DNA from 3 places in the Paraburkholderia sp. GAS448 genome. Region 1 is predicted to be linked to each of the others. Evidence: predicted binding sites of a transcription regulator. Region 1 holds the regulator's gene; each other region holds the start of a gene.
The links. The regulator HrcA, encoded in region 1, represses chaperone genes, less so after heat shock. The targets are predictions, from matches to a motif close to TTAGCACTCNNNNNNNNNGAGTGCTAA.
Positions count from the first base shown of each region.

Region 2: groES (co-chaperone GroES) is a predicted target of HrcA. The motif match lies at 2,122-2,148, and genes of this name have one in related genera.
Region 3: rpoH (RNA polymerase sigma factor RpoH) is a predicted target of HrcA. The motif match lies at 2,201-2,227, and genes of this name have one in related genera.

Region 1 covers NZ_JBNDKT010000009.1:209,904-214,104, forward strand. The annotation lists gene recN (DNA repair protein RecN) at 1-50, opposite strand, end outside; gene P3T23_RS19005 (NAD kinase) at 182-1,084, opposite strand; gene hrcA (heat-inducible transcriptional repressor HrcA) at 1,315-2,397, shown strand; gene hemH (ferrochelatase) at 2,554-3,627, shown strand; gene P3T23_RS19020 (RNA-binding S4 domain-containing protein) at 3,683-4,090, shown strand.
Region 2 covers NZ_JBNDKT010000013.1:16,191-20,391, reverse strand. The annotation lists gene groL (chaperonin GroEL) at 74-1,714, opposite strand; gene groES (co-chaperone GroES) at 1,759-2,049, opposite strand; gene P3T23_RS23030 (hypothetical protein) at 2,865-3,089, shown strand; gene P3T23_RS23025 (hypothetical protein) at 3,182-3,700, opposite strand; gene P3T23_RS23020 (SDR family oxidoreductase) at 3,700-4,201, opposite strand, start outside.
Region 3 covers NZ_JBNDKT010000015.1:152,124-156,324, forward strand. The annotation lists gene leuA (2-isopropylmalate synthase) at 1-824, shown strand, start outside; gene P3T23_RS25855 (nuclear transport factor 2 family protein) at 935-1,321, opposite strand; gene P3T23_RS25860 (acyloxyacyl hydrolase) at 1,371-1,877, opposite strand; gene rpoH (RNA polymerase sigma factor RpoH) at 2,278-3,213, shown strand; gene cydP (cytochrome oxidase putative small subunit CydP) at 3,530-3,790, shown strand; gene P3T23_RS25875 (cytochrome ubiquinol oxidase subunit I) at 3,780-4,201, shown strand, end outside.

The sequences.
Region 1 (4,201 bases):
TCGAGCGCGGCGACAATGACGAAGTCGCGTATCGAGAGATGGCGAAGCATGGAGTTTGGTCTGGTTGGCTGTTTTGCTGGCGAATTCGAAACGGTCGCGTCGGTCGAGTCAGTCGCGCTTGTCTGGGTAGTCAGGGCAATGAGCAGGGCAATGAGCAGGGCAATGAAGGCATTCCGGTCACTCAGGCTGGCGGGTCGTCTTCGAGCGAGGGATGTTCGTTCCAGTGCAGCTTCTTGCGAAGCGTCGCGTAGTAACTGTAGCCGACCGGATGCAGGAAGTGCACCGTATGACGCGAGCGGCGCACATCGATGGTGTCGTTCAGCTCAAGCGCGGTGAACGACTGCATGTCGAAATTCACGTTCACATCCCGCCCGGAGATGATCTGGATGCTGACCTTGCAGTCGTCAGGCAACACGATCGGCCGGTTCGACAGCGCATGCGGCGCGATGGGCACCAGCACGATGCCCTGCAACTGCGGATGCAGAATCGGCCCCGACGACGACAACGCGTAGGCCGTCGAGCCGGTTGGCGTGGCGACGATGAGGCCGTCCGAGCGCTGGTTGTACATGAAGCGTCCGTCGACATACACACGCAGTTCCGCCATCCCCGAAAAGCCGCTACGGTTGACGACGACGTCGTTGAACGCAAGCGCGTGGTAAATCGGTTCGCCGTTGCGCATGATGCGCGCCTCGAGCAGCGTCCGTTCTTCCCGTTCGAAGCTGCCCGTGAGCATCTGCGGGACGATCTCTTGCATATCGGAAATCGGAATATCGGTAATGAAGCCGAGGCGCCCGTGGTTGATGCCGATGACCGGCGTACGGTATGGCGCGAGTTGCCGCCCCATGCCCAGCATGGTGCCGTCACCGCCGAGCACGACAGCCACGTCGGCGCGCGCGCCGATTTCGGCCGGAGTTAGCGCCGGATAGTCGGTCACGCCGATTTCCTGGGCGGTGTCCGCTTCGAACACGACGTCGAACCCGCGCTTTGCTATGCACGAGGCGAGCGCCGTCAGCGGCTCGCTGATGCCGGGAGTGTTGCTGCGCCCGACGAGCGCAACGGTCCTGAACTGGCTGGTAACTTGCATGCCGGCATTACACCATAGGTATGCGTCGAAAAGAACTTTTCACATTGCACCGGGGGCGCGGTGAGCCGTGCCACGCCGCGCCCTGCATCGGACGCTGGCTGGACGGAGTGCGCTTGCCCGGCCCGGGCAGGTTTGTCGTTAGAATGATAGAAAGCTGATGACAGGTTGATGGTCGGGGCGCTGCCTGGACTTCGTGCCGTAGCCTGCGCAACGCGCCGCGCGGCCGCACGATGGTCCTGAAGCTTCCCGTTATTGCTCGCTGTCGCGCAGGCATTGCGCTAAAATTTTCCTTCATGCTAGATCCTCGCGCACAAACCCTCCTCAAAACGCTGATCGAGCGCTATATCGCTGAAGGTCAGCCGGTCGGCTCGCGCACGCTGTCGCGGTACTCGGGCCTTGAACTGAGCCCGGCGACGATCCGCAACGTGATGTCTGACCTCGAGGACCTGGGGCTCGTGATCAGCCCGCATACGTCGGCGGGAAGAATTCCGACGCCGCGCGGGTATCGCCTGTTTGTCGATACCATGCTGACCGTCGAGTCCGCCGCCGACGAGGAAGCCGTCATGCGCACCGTCAAAACGACGTTGCAGGTCGGCGAGCCGCAGAAAATTGTCGCAGCTGCGGCGAGCGTGCTGTCCAATCTGTCCCAGTTTGCGGGCGTGGTACTGACGCCGCGGCGCAGCCACGTGTTCAAGCAGATCGAGTTCATGCGCCTGTCCGACAAACGCATTCTGCTGATCATCGTGACGCCCGAAGGCGATGTGCAGAACCGCATGATGGCGACGCAGCGCGACTTCTCGCCATCGCAGCTCACCGAAGCCTCCAACTACATCAATGCGCACTTCGCCGGCTTGTCGTTCGACGAGGTGCGGCGCCGCCTGCGCGAAGAAATCGACGAACTGCGCGGCGACATGACCACGCTGATGCACGCCGCCGTCACCGCGAGCACCGATGAGGCCGACACGGGCGAGACGGTGCTGATCTCCGGGGAGCGCAATCTGCTCGAAGTGGCCGATCTTTCGTCGGACATGGCGCGCCTGCGCAAACTGTTCGATGTGTTTGATCAAAAGACCAGCCTCCTTCAGTTGCTCGACGTGTCGAGTCACGCGCAGGGCGTGCAGATATTTATCGGCGGCGAGTCGAATCTCGTGCCGATCGAGGAAATGAGCGTCGTGACCGCACCGTATGAGGTGAACGGCAAGATAGTCGGCACGCTTGGCGTGATCGGGCCGACCCGAATGGCCTATAACCGCGTGATTCCGATCGTCGATATCACTGCGCGGCTTCTGTCCATGACCCTCAGCCAGCAGTAACTGCCCGACGCGCCGCTCGTCCCTGCATGTCTATGATGCGCGGCATCGCACGCCGCGCCAATAGCCCGGAAGGCCAGGTATCGGCAGGAAATCGCGCCGCTATAATGGGTCCCATCTGAACCGTTTCAATCAGTACGCCACCAGAATCCATTGATCATGCGTTTCGACCTCGAGCGGCCTTCGCAGTCCGCCACGTCACATCGTGTCGCGGTGCTGCTGATCAATCTCGGTACGCCCGATGCGCCGACGCCACGTGCCGTACGGCGCTACCTCGCGCAGTTCCTGTCCGATCCACGCGTGGTCGAGATCCCGGCCGTGATCTGGCAGGTGATCCTGCGCCTGTTGATCCTGCCGTTTCGCGGTCGCGCGTCGGCGAAGAAATACGCCGCTGTCTGGATGCCGGAAGGTTCGCCGTTGCGCGTACATACGGAGAAGCAGGTGGAAGCGTTGCGGCACCTGTTGCAGCTGAACGACTACCAGGTGATCGTCGATTACGCGATGCGCTACGGCACGCCGGGCATTCCGGCAATGCTGAACCAGTTGAAGCTGGCGGGCGCCGAGCGCGTGCTGCTGATGCCGATGTATCCGCAGTACTCGTCGTCGACCACAGCCACTGCGTTCGACGATGCATTTGTCGCGTTGGGTCGCATGCGCAACCAGCCGGAAATCCGGACTGTGCGTCACTACTGCGATCATCCGGCCTACATCGCCGCACTGGCAGCGCAGGTTCACCACTATTGGCAAACGCACGGCCATCCGGATTTCGCAGCGGGCGACAAGCTGGTTCTCAGTTTCCATGGCGTGCCGAAGCGCACGCTCGATCTGGGGGACCCGTACCACGAGCAGTGCCAGCAGACAGCGGCCTTGCTGATGAATGCGCTGCGCGTGACGCCGGTGGAGTGTCGCGTTACGTTTCAGTCGCGTTTTGGCCGCGCTGAATGGCTGCAGCCTTACACCGCGCCGACCCTGAAGGAACTGGGTTCCGCAGGCGTGCGCCGTGCGGATGTCTTTTGCCCCGGATTTACCGCCGACTGCCTCGAAACCATCGAGGAAATCGGCATCGAAGTTCGCGACGAGTTCCTGCATGCCGGTGGCCGCGAGTTTCACCGGATTCCATGCGTGAATGCTTCGCAGGCGTGGATCGCCGCGCTCGGCGAGATCGTCGCGCAGCACCTGCAGGGCTGGCCGGTGGTGCAGCCGGTCGCAGCGCACGGGGCGGCGGTCGCATGAGTGTCGATTGCACGGTGGCGCGCCGCCCGGCGTCTTTTACTTTGGACGTGCTCCAGTGAATTACAAAATTTCGACCGAACCGGGTGCGCGCCTGCGCATCGACAAATGGCTTTGGGCCGCGCGCTTCTTCAAGACGCGCTCGCTGGCGACGGATGCCGTCGAAAAAGGACGGGTGCGGATTGACGGCGCGCAGGTGAAGCCGTCGAAGGATGTGCGGGTCGGCGACGCGGTCGAAATCGAGATTGAACGGATCGTGTGGCAGGTGGAAGTACTAGGAATCTGCGACGTGCGCGGGCCAGCGAGCATCGCGCAGACGCTTTACGCGGAAACGGCGGCGGGTAGGGAAAAGCGCCTGCTTGAACTGGAGCGGCGCAAGACGTATCGCGAACCGGCGGCCGCCATGCACGGGCGGCCGACCAAGCGCGACCGGCGCATTATCGACAAACTTTCAGGTGGGGATTGAACAGTTGTTCCATCGTGGCGTGCACGCCACCATACTCGGTCGTGCTTTCGTTCACGGCGCCGGACAGGCATATTGTCGTGGTGCCCGCGATGAGCACGAGGGCGACCACCG
Region 2 (4,201 bases), on a different contig from region 1:
CGCTGCGGGTTTTTTGTTTTCGAGAAGCGCTCCATTACGGAGCGCTCCACATGCGTTTCGGCTCGAACCGAAATTACATGTCCATGCCCATACCGCCCATGCCGCCAGGCATTCCGCCGCCCATCGGTGCATCTTCCTTCGGCAGTTCGCAGACAGCTGCGTCGGTCGTCAACAGGAGACCTGCGACCGAAGCTGCGTTTTGCAGCGCCGTGCGCGTCACCTTCGTCGGATCCACAACACCTGCGTCGACCAGGTCGACATACTCGCCCGTTGCTGCGTTGTAGCCGAAGTTGCCCTTGCCTGCTGCAACTGCTGCCACCACGACGCTGGCTTCTTCGCCGCCGTTCGAGACGATCTGGCGCAGCGGTTCTTCCATTGCGCGCAGAACGATCTTGATACCTGCGTCCTGGTCTGCGTTATCGCCCTTCAGACCAGAGATTGCCGAGCGTGCGCGGATCAGCGCGACGCCGCCACCAGCAACGATGCCTTCTTCCACAGCTGCGCGCGTTGCGTGCAGTGCGTCTTCGACACGTGCCTTCTTTTCCTTCATTTCGACTTCGGTCGCAGCGCCGACCTTGATCACTGCAACGCCGCCAGCCAGCTTGGCCACGCGCTCCTGCAGCTTTTCACGGTCGTAGTCCGACGTTGCTTCTTCGATCTGCGTGCGCACTTGCTTGACACGCGCTTCGATGTTCGCAGCTTCGCCAGCGCCGTCGATGATCGTCGTGTTTTCCTTGCCCACTTCGATGCGCTTCGCTTGACCCAGTTCAGCCAGCGTTGCCTTTTCGAGCGTCAGGCCGGTTTCTTCAGCGATGACCTGGCCACCCGTCAGGATAGCGATGTCTTCGAGCATGGCCTTGCGACGGTCGCCGAAGCCAGGAGCCTTGACAGCAACGGTCTTCAGGATACCGCGGATGTTGTTGACCACCAGCGTAGCCAGCGCTTCGCCTTCCACGTCTTCAGCGATGATCAAGAGCGGTCGGCCAGCCTTTGCGACTTGCTCGAGCACCGGCAGCAGATCACGGATGTTCGACACCTTCTTGTCGTGCAGCAGCACGAACGGGTTCTCGAGCACAGCAACCTGCTTGTCCGGGTTGTTGATGAAGTACGGCGACAGGTAGCCGCGGTCGAACTGCATACCTTCGACGACGTCGAGTTCGTCTTGCAGCGACTTGCCGTCTTCAACGGTGATGACGCCTTCCTTGCCGACCTTGTCCATCGCTTCAGCGATGCGGTCACCGATCGACGAATCGCTGTTCGCGGAGATCGCGCCAACCTGGGCGATTTCCTTGTTCGTCGTGCACGGCTTGCTGATCTTGCGCAGTTCTTCGATCGCTGCGGTGACAGCCTTGTCGATGCCGCGCTTCAGGTCCATCGGGTTCATGCCCGATGCGACGTACTTCATGCCTTCGCGGACGATCGACTGTGCGAGGACCGTTGCGGTCGTCGTGCCGTCGCCTGCGTTGTCGCTGGTCTTGGAAGCGACTTCCTTGACCATTTGTGCGCCCATGTTCTGGAGCTTGTCTTTCAGCTCGATTTCCTTCGCGACCGACACACCGTCCTTGGTGACCGTCGGGCCGCCGAAGCTGCGCTCGAGCACCACGTTGCGGCCCTTCGGACCCAGCGTGACCTTCACAGCGTTCGCGAGGATGTTCACGCCTTCAACCATCTTGGCACGGGCGGAATCACCGAATACGACGTCTTTAGCTGCCATCTTCTAACTCCTTGAATTCTCTGGGATATAACCGGGGCGGCGAATTACTTCTGGACCACGGCCATGATGTCTTCTTCGCGCATCACGAGCAGTTCGTTGCCGTCGACCTTGACGGTCTGGCCAGCGTACTTGCCGAACAGGACGCGATCGCCGACCTTCACGTCGAGGGCGATCTGGGCGCCCTTGTCGTCGCGCTTGCCCGGGCCGACTGCGAGGATTTCGCCTTGATCCGGCTTTTCCGCTGCGGCTTCGGGGATCACGATGCCCGACGCGGTCTTGGTTTCTTGATCCAGACGCTTGACGATCACGCGATCATGCAAAGGACGAAGGTTCATACATACTCCTCTCTTGATTGAGACTGAAGAACGCTGAGAAAACCCGGCTGGCGTAGCCAACCGGAAATGTTGTTAGCACTCTCGTGCAGCGAGTGCTAATTATATGGACGGGCGGTGACAAATTCAAGAAGCGGTGCAATGTGTCTTGTCGAGATTCGCCTGGCTGTGGACCTTGATCGTCAACGCTCAGACTTCGCGCCGAAGTAAAGGCTGCCAAAATCGCACCATTTCACTTTGAAATCATATATTTATGATTTCTACCGACGCCCCTTTGGATCCCCGTCTGGACGATCTGCCGCCCCATATCCTGGATGTGCGGTACGCCGCAACCGGTGCCGAAGTTCGCCATACCAGGGAAATCCCCATCGTTGCGATTGACCGGGAATGCTCGCCGACGCGCATCGTTCCGGTGAGTACCAGTCGCCGTACCACCCAGGGATTGCGCGAAGCGCGGGCTGTGGTCTGACTCCGGGCCGGCGGCGGCGCGGGCGGGCGGGAATCCCGCATCTGACGGGAAGCGGCGTGACAGTTCATCATCGATGCCGAGGGTCCGAGGAGGCGCCAGAAATAACAAAGTTTGACAGTTTCGCTATTTACGAGATGGTATTGTCGATCACGACGGCGCGCGCTGGTGCTGCCATCAGCGCAACGCATCGCGTCAAGGTCGCACCTTCGGCAAGCGACACGCAATAGCGGTTGCTCTGACAGAAGCAACAGCGTCGCCGTTGGGAAATGCCAATAGAGTCTGCAACCGCAGTGCTCTTCGATGTTCGTGAAGCAGTTCGCATTTACGCTCAACATATACGGTGATTGTCATGGGAATTCTGGATACGGTAGGTGAGATCGCAGGTGCGGTTGCGGCAGTCGAAGGAACGAAGAAGGTCGATCCAGATGCTTCGCTCCTGACGGAAGGCCTTGCAGCGGTTGCCGGATTTAAAGTCGCTGGTGCGCTCGAATCGCTGGTAGAAAAGAAAGACGAAGAAAAGAAAGAAGAAGAAAGCGGCGCGCAAGATACGGACAATGCCGCGCCGCAAGCCTGACTTTTAATCGCCCCTGGGCTGGTCGCCTGGCAAGCGACTGGCCTGAGGTCGCTTCATCGAAAACGCCCCCTTTTTCCCCCCCGCTTTGCCGCTCAATGAACCGCCGCGGTCGCCGCGAATATCGTCGCGTAGTACGCGCGGCCCTGCTGCAAATGCGAACCGAACGCAAAGCCGCGGGCGAGCATGTCGTCCATGTCTGCGCGGGCGATCTTCATCACATAGCTGTGTTCCGTCGTGACCAACCGGCAGGCTCCGCCACCTTCCGATGCGCTGAACCATTTGCCCGCGTCGGCATGACCGGCCGGGAATGCGCGGCCATCGCGCTCGACCTGCCAGCGGCCGTCCAGAAGAATCCAGAAGTCGTCTGCCCCGCCACACTCCGCGATCACCGTGTCTGGTTGCGCTTCCCATTCGCGCGAGTGGTCGATGGTCCAGCGTAACTGCTGCGTGTCGAGACCCGTGAAGAACGGTGTCTTTCTGAGCAGATATAAATACGTCGTCGATGCTTTCATGGTGTTGCCCTCCTCTCCTGCACGGGTCGACTGGCCGCACGCGGCGGCCAGCCACAGCCAGGCAAGCAGGACGCCGCAAACGATGCGCCTCGCGTCCATCACGCTCTCACGTTCGCTTCGAGCAGATCGCCCATCCCGATCCGCTTCGCGAACTCGATCCGCACGCGCTCCGAGACTTCGAGTACTTCCTTCGCGCCATCGCCGACGAAGTCGATCACCGAGCGCATCGGGCGCATGCCTTTTTGCAGTCCGACGATGCGCACCACTTCGTCCGCCACCGCTTTCGGATCCGCGTCGGGCGGAGTCAGCGCCGTCAGACGCGCGCCGAGCTGGTCCATTACCCCGTCGTAGCGCGAATAGGCTTCGGCCGTCGCTGTATCGGCGGGCTTGCCGGCGCTCGGGAAGTGGTCGGTGCCGCTCGTGAAGGCGCCCGGCACGACAATCGAGGTCTCTACGCCAAAGCGCGCCAGTTCGTACGACAACGTCACGGCCAGCGAATCCATCGCCGCCTTGGCCGCACCGTACGGGCCCATGAACGGAGGGAAACCGCCTTTGGTCGTCGTGCTGCTGATCCACAGCACGAGGCCCGACTCCTGCTGG
Region 3 (4,201 bases), on a different contig from region 1:
ACCTCGTCACGCTCGCGATGAATCTCTACACGCAGGGCGTCGATCCGGGCCTCGATTTCTCCGATATCGACGCGGTGCGCCGTGTCGTCGAGCGCTGCAACCAGATTCCGGTGCATCCGCGCCACCCCTACGCGGGCGACCTTGTGTTCACCGCCTTCTCGGGCTCGCACCAGGACGCGATCCGCAAAGGCTTCGCGCAGCAGTCGCCAGACACGATCTGGGAAGTGCCATACCTGCCTGTCGATCCGGCCGATCTTGGCCGCAGCTACGACGCCGTCATCCGCGTGAACAGCCAGTCCGGCAAGGGCGGCGCGACGTATCTCCTCGAGCGCGGCATGGGCTTCACGCCGCCGCGCCGCGTGCAGATCGAGTTCAGTCATGCGGTGCAGGCGGTCGCGGATCAATCCGGCGAAGAAGTGACAGGCGACGCCGTCTGCGCTCTTTTCGCCCGCGAGTACTTCGAGACTGACGGACCCGCAGTGCGCATCAACAAGACCACCGTGCGCTGGGAAAACCGCGAGCTGAAAGTGCCCGAACCGGACGAAGCGTACACGGAAGGCCACGAGGCAGGCGAGGACTACGCGCGGGCAGCCGCACACGCTATGGCTACGGCGGCTCGACAGCCGGTCGAGATCACGTCATACGAATGCCTGCGCACCGCGGACGGCCGCACGGCGGCGTTCGTCGGCTGCCGGGTCGGCGAGCAGCCCGTGCGTTATGGCGTAGGGGTCAGTGAGGATGTCGCGACGGCAGCCGTCGATGCGCTCGTAAGCGGTGTCAATCGCGCGCTCTGGAAGCCGGTGGACCGGCGCGCTGCCGCATAGTGGTCAGAAGCAGCGCAGGCAGGCGATCGCTTTAACGCCGGCGTCGCAACATGACGCCGGCGTGCACAGCCCGCTCACGAGGCGGACTGACGAGCCCGGAAACCATCAGGTCACTCGAGCGCGCAACGCGTCGCCTGCCATGCGATCAACCGCCACTGCCCGGCCTCCTGGGTCTGAACTGCCGTGTAGGCGATCGGAAAGAGCAGTGCGCCATTGTTCGCTTCCATCTCGATCAGCGCGCGGCCCGTGACGACGCAGGTTTCGCTTCCCACCGTCAGCACTTCCTGAGACTGGATCTCGATCTGCCGGTAACGACGACGCCCGGCCGTGATCGCGTCGATGAACTGCTGCTTGGACTCACGCTTGCCGTTCGTATGAACATAGATCACGCTGTCCGACAGCAACGCGTCGAGCAGTTCTCCGTTTCCGTCGACCATCGCGCGAAAGCGGTCACGCTCCAGTCCCCGAATCGCCTCGATCACTTTTGCCGCCGCCATCGCTCAGCCCCTTTGCATCAAAGGGCACCGCTGCCGGCAGCCCCGATCGTCAGAAGTTGTATTGCAGATATAGCTGGCTGAAATTTATACCAGGATTCGGCTCTTTGATACCGCCGTTCGATACATGCTGAAACCGGAAGCCCGCAAGGTACTGCTGGCGACTGCCGAACTGCGCCCCGACGCCGACCATTTCGGCGAACTGGAATGCCGTCGACATCCTGTGCGATTCGGAGATGGCCGTGCTCGTCAGCCGCCGCACACCGGCCCCCACCTCGACGAACGGCCGGACCGCGCCGGCACCCTTGATGAAACGGATCACCGGCGTGATGCCTATTTCGCCGATATTATTGTGTTCGCCGCCGTCATCCGAGTGCCACCAGGACACGTGTCCCTCGCCGACGAGCGAAAAATGCCAGTCGCCGATTTGCCACCATGTCAGATCCGGATCCCAGACGAAGCCGAGGTCGAGCTTGCGAATGTGGGCCGCCGAGCCGCCGGCGATCTGGATCCCGAACTGATCCGCGGCCGCGATTCGCGAAACCCCAAAGAGGGCCAATACAAGAGTGCCTCACAGGGTCCAGCCGCGCGGTGATTTTTTCTTGTACATCCGACACCGTTGCCTCAGATTGAGGGGATACCGCCGTGCGGCTGTCGATATTTAGAGAGAAGATGGATGAAATGAACCTTACGCACCTCCATCAGTTTTGGCAAACAGCCACTTAAAGATGCGCAAAAAGTGGTTATCTGGTCCTTCCAGGCGACGGCGCCCGGTAACGGGTGCGGGGGTCAGCAGGGTTCGTGGAGTGAGCCTACAATACTATTAGAGGTGACGTTCCAATAGTTTTTACGGAACTTCGATGACCCTACCCGTTCTAAGTATTAGCACTCCACTTACCGGAGTGCTAACATCCACCGAGAAGTCGTTTCCGGCTTCCTGTTTCTGAGGAGTTTTATACGTGAGCAACGCATTGACCCTTCCGAGTACTCTGAGCCCGTCGTCGGCTAAGGCCGCTCCGGCAGGTGCACTGGCGCTCGCGCATTTTTCGCTGCTGCCCGGCCAGCTGGGCAATATCGACGCCTACATCCAGGCCGTTAACCGGATTCCGATGCTGACGCCGGCGGAAGAACGCCAGTTCGCCACTGAATTCCGCGAGCAGAACAATCTCGAGTCTGCGCGCCGTCTTGTCCTGTCGCATCTGCGCCTCGTCGTGTCGATCGCGCGCAACTACCTCGGCTACGGCCTGCCGCATGCAGACCTGATCCAGGAAGGCAATATCGGTCTGATGAAGGCCGTGAAGCGCTTCGATCCGGCGCAGAACGTGCGTCTCGTGTCGTATGCGATGCACTGGATCAAGGCTGAGATTCACGAGTACATCCTGCGCAACTGGCGCATGGTGAAGGTCGCGACTACCAAGGCGCAGCGCAAGCTGTTCTTCAACCTGCGCAGCCACAAGCAAGGCTTCCAGGCATTTACGCCTGAAGAAATCGACGGTCTTGCCAATGAACTGAACGTCAAGCGCGAAGAAGTGGCCGAAATGGAAACGCGTCTGTCCGGCGGCGATATCGCGCTGGAGGGTCAGGTCGAGGATGGCGAAGAGGCTTACTCGCCGATCGCCTGGCTCGCCGATTCGCACAATGAGCCGACAGCCGTACTCGCCGCACGTCAGCGCGACAAGCTGCAAAGCGACGGCATCGCCAGCGCGCTCGAATCGCTCGACGCCCGTAGCCGCCGCATCATCGAGGCACGCTGGCTGCACGTCGAGGACGACGGTTCGGGCGGCTCGACGCTGCACGAACTGGCCGACGAGTTCGGTGTATCGGCTGAACGCATCCGCCAGATCGAGGCGAGCGCAATGAAGAAAATGCGTAGTGCGTTGAACGAATACGCATAACAGGCAATACCGCTGCTGCCGGCCTGTTCGGTGCAGCAGGCAGGTACCCGGGCCCTGCGATCGAAAGATCGCAGGGCCTTTTTTATTGGAATCGCGTTCTGTTTGCGGGTCGTTTCCGGTTCACCTGAATGCCTTTTTGTTGACGTAGAGCAAACCCCGCGGTGATACTGGTTTCGCGGGTTCCTCCTCGCGACCCTATGCCGCAGCGCTGACCTCACGCGCGGACTATCCCGCTCCTAGAATTCCGTTATGCATTCGCCTGGCTGCGTCGAGCGGCCCGACCGGTGTCCCTCACATGGAGCCGTATCGAACGATCATGACCATAACGTTGAACCACAGGAGTCCCTCCCCCCGGAGCCTGCGCGGGCGCTGCGCCGCTTGGGCGCGCGGCCCGACCTTTGCACGCGACATCGTCATCGTGCTCGCGATCAAGTTCGCGCTGCTGATGATCCTCAAATACGCATTCTTCAATCATCCGCAGGCGGATCACATGTCGATGCCGCCCGCGCAAGTCGCGCAGGCGCTGTTCGACATCCCTGCCTCGCACCCGTCCCAAGGTGATCCACATGCCCGCTAGCGAAGTCGTCGATCTCTCGCGCCTACAGTTCGCCGTCACGGCGCTCTATCACTTCCTCTTCGTTCCCTTGACGCTCGGCCTGTCGTGGCTGCTCGTCATCATGGAGTCGGTCTATGTCATGACCGGCAAAGAGATCTACAAGGACATGACCCAGTTCTGGGGCAAGCTCTTCGGGATCAATTTCGCGATGGGCGTCGCAACCGGCCTCACGCTCGAATTCCAGTTCGGCACCAACTGGTCGTACTACTCGCACTACGTCGGCGATATCTTCGGCGTGCCGCTCGCCGTCGAAGGGCTGATGGCATTCTTTCTCGAATCGACCTTCGTAGGGCTGTTCTTCTTCGGCTGGAAGCGTTTGTCGAAGGTGCAGCATCTGATCGTCACCTTCTGCGTCGCACTGGGTTCGAACCT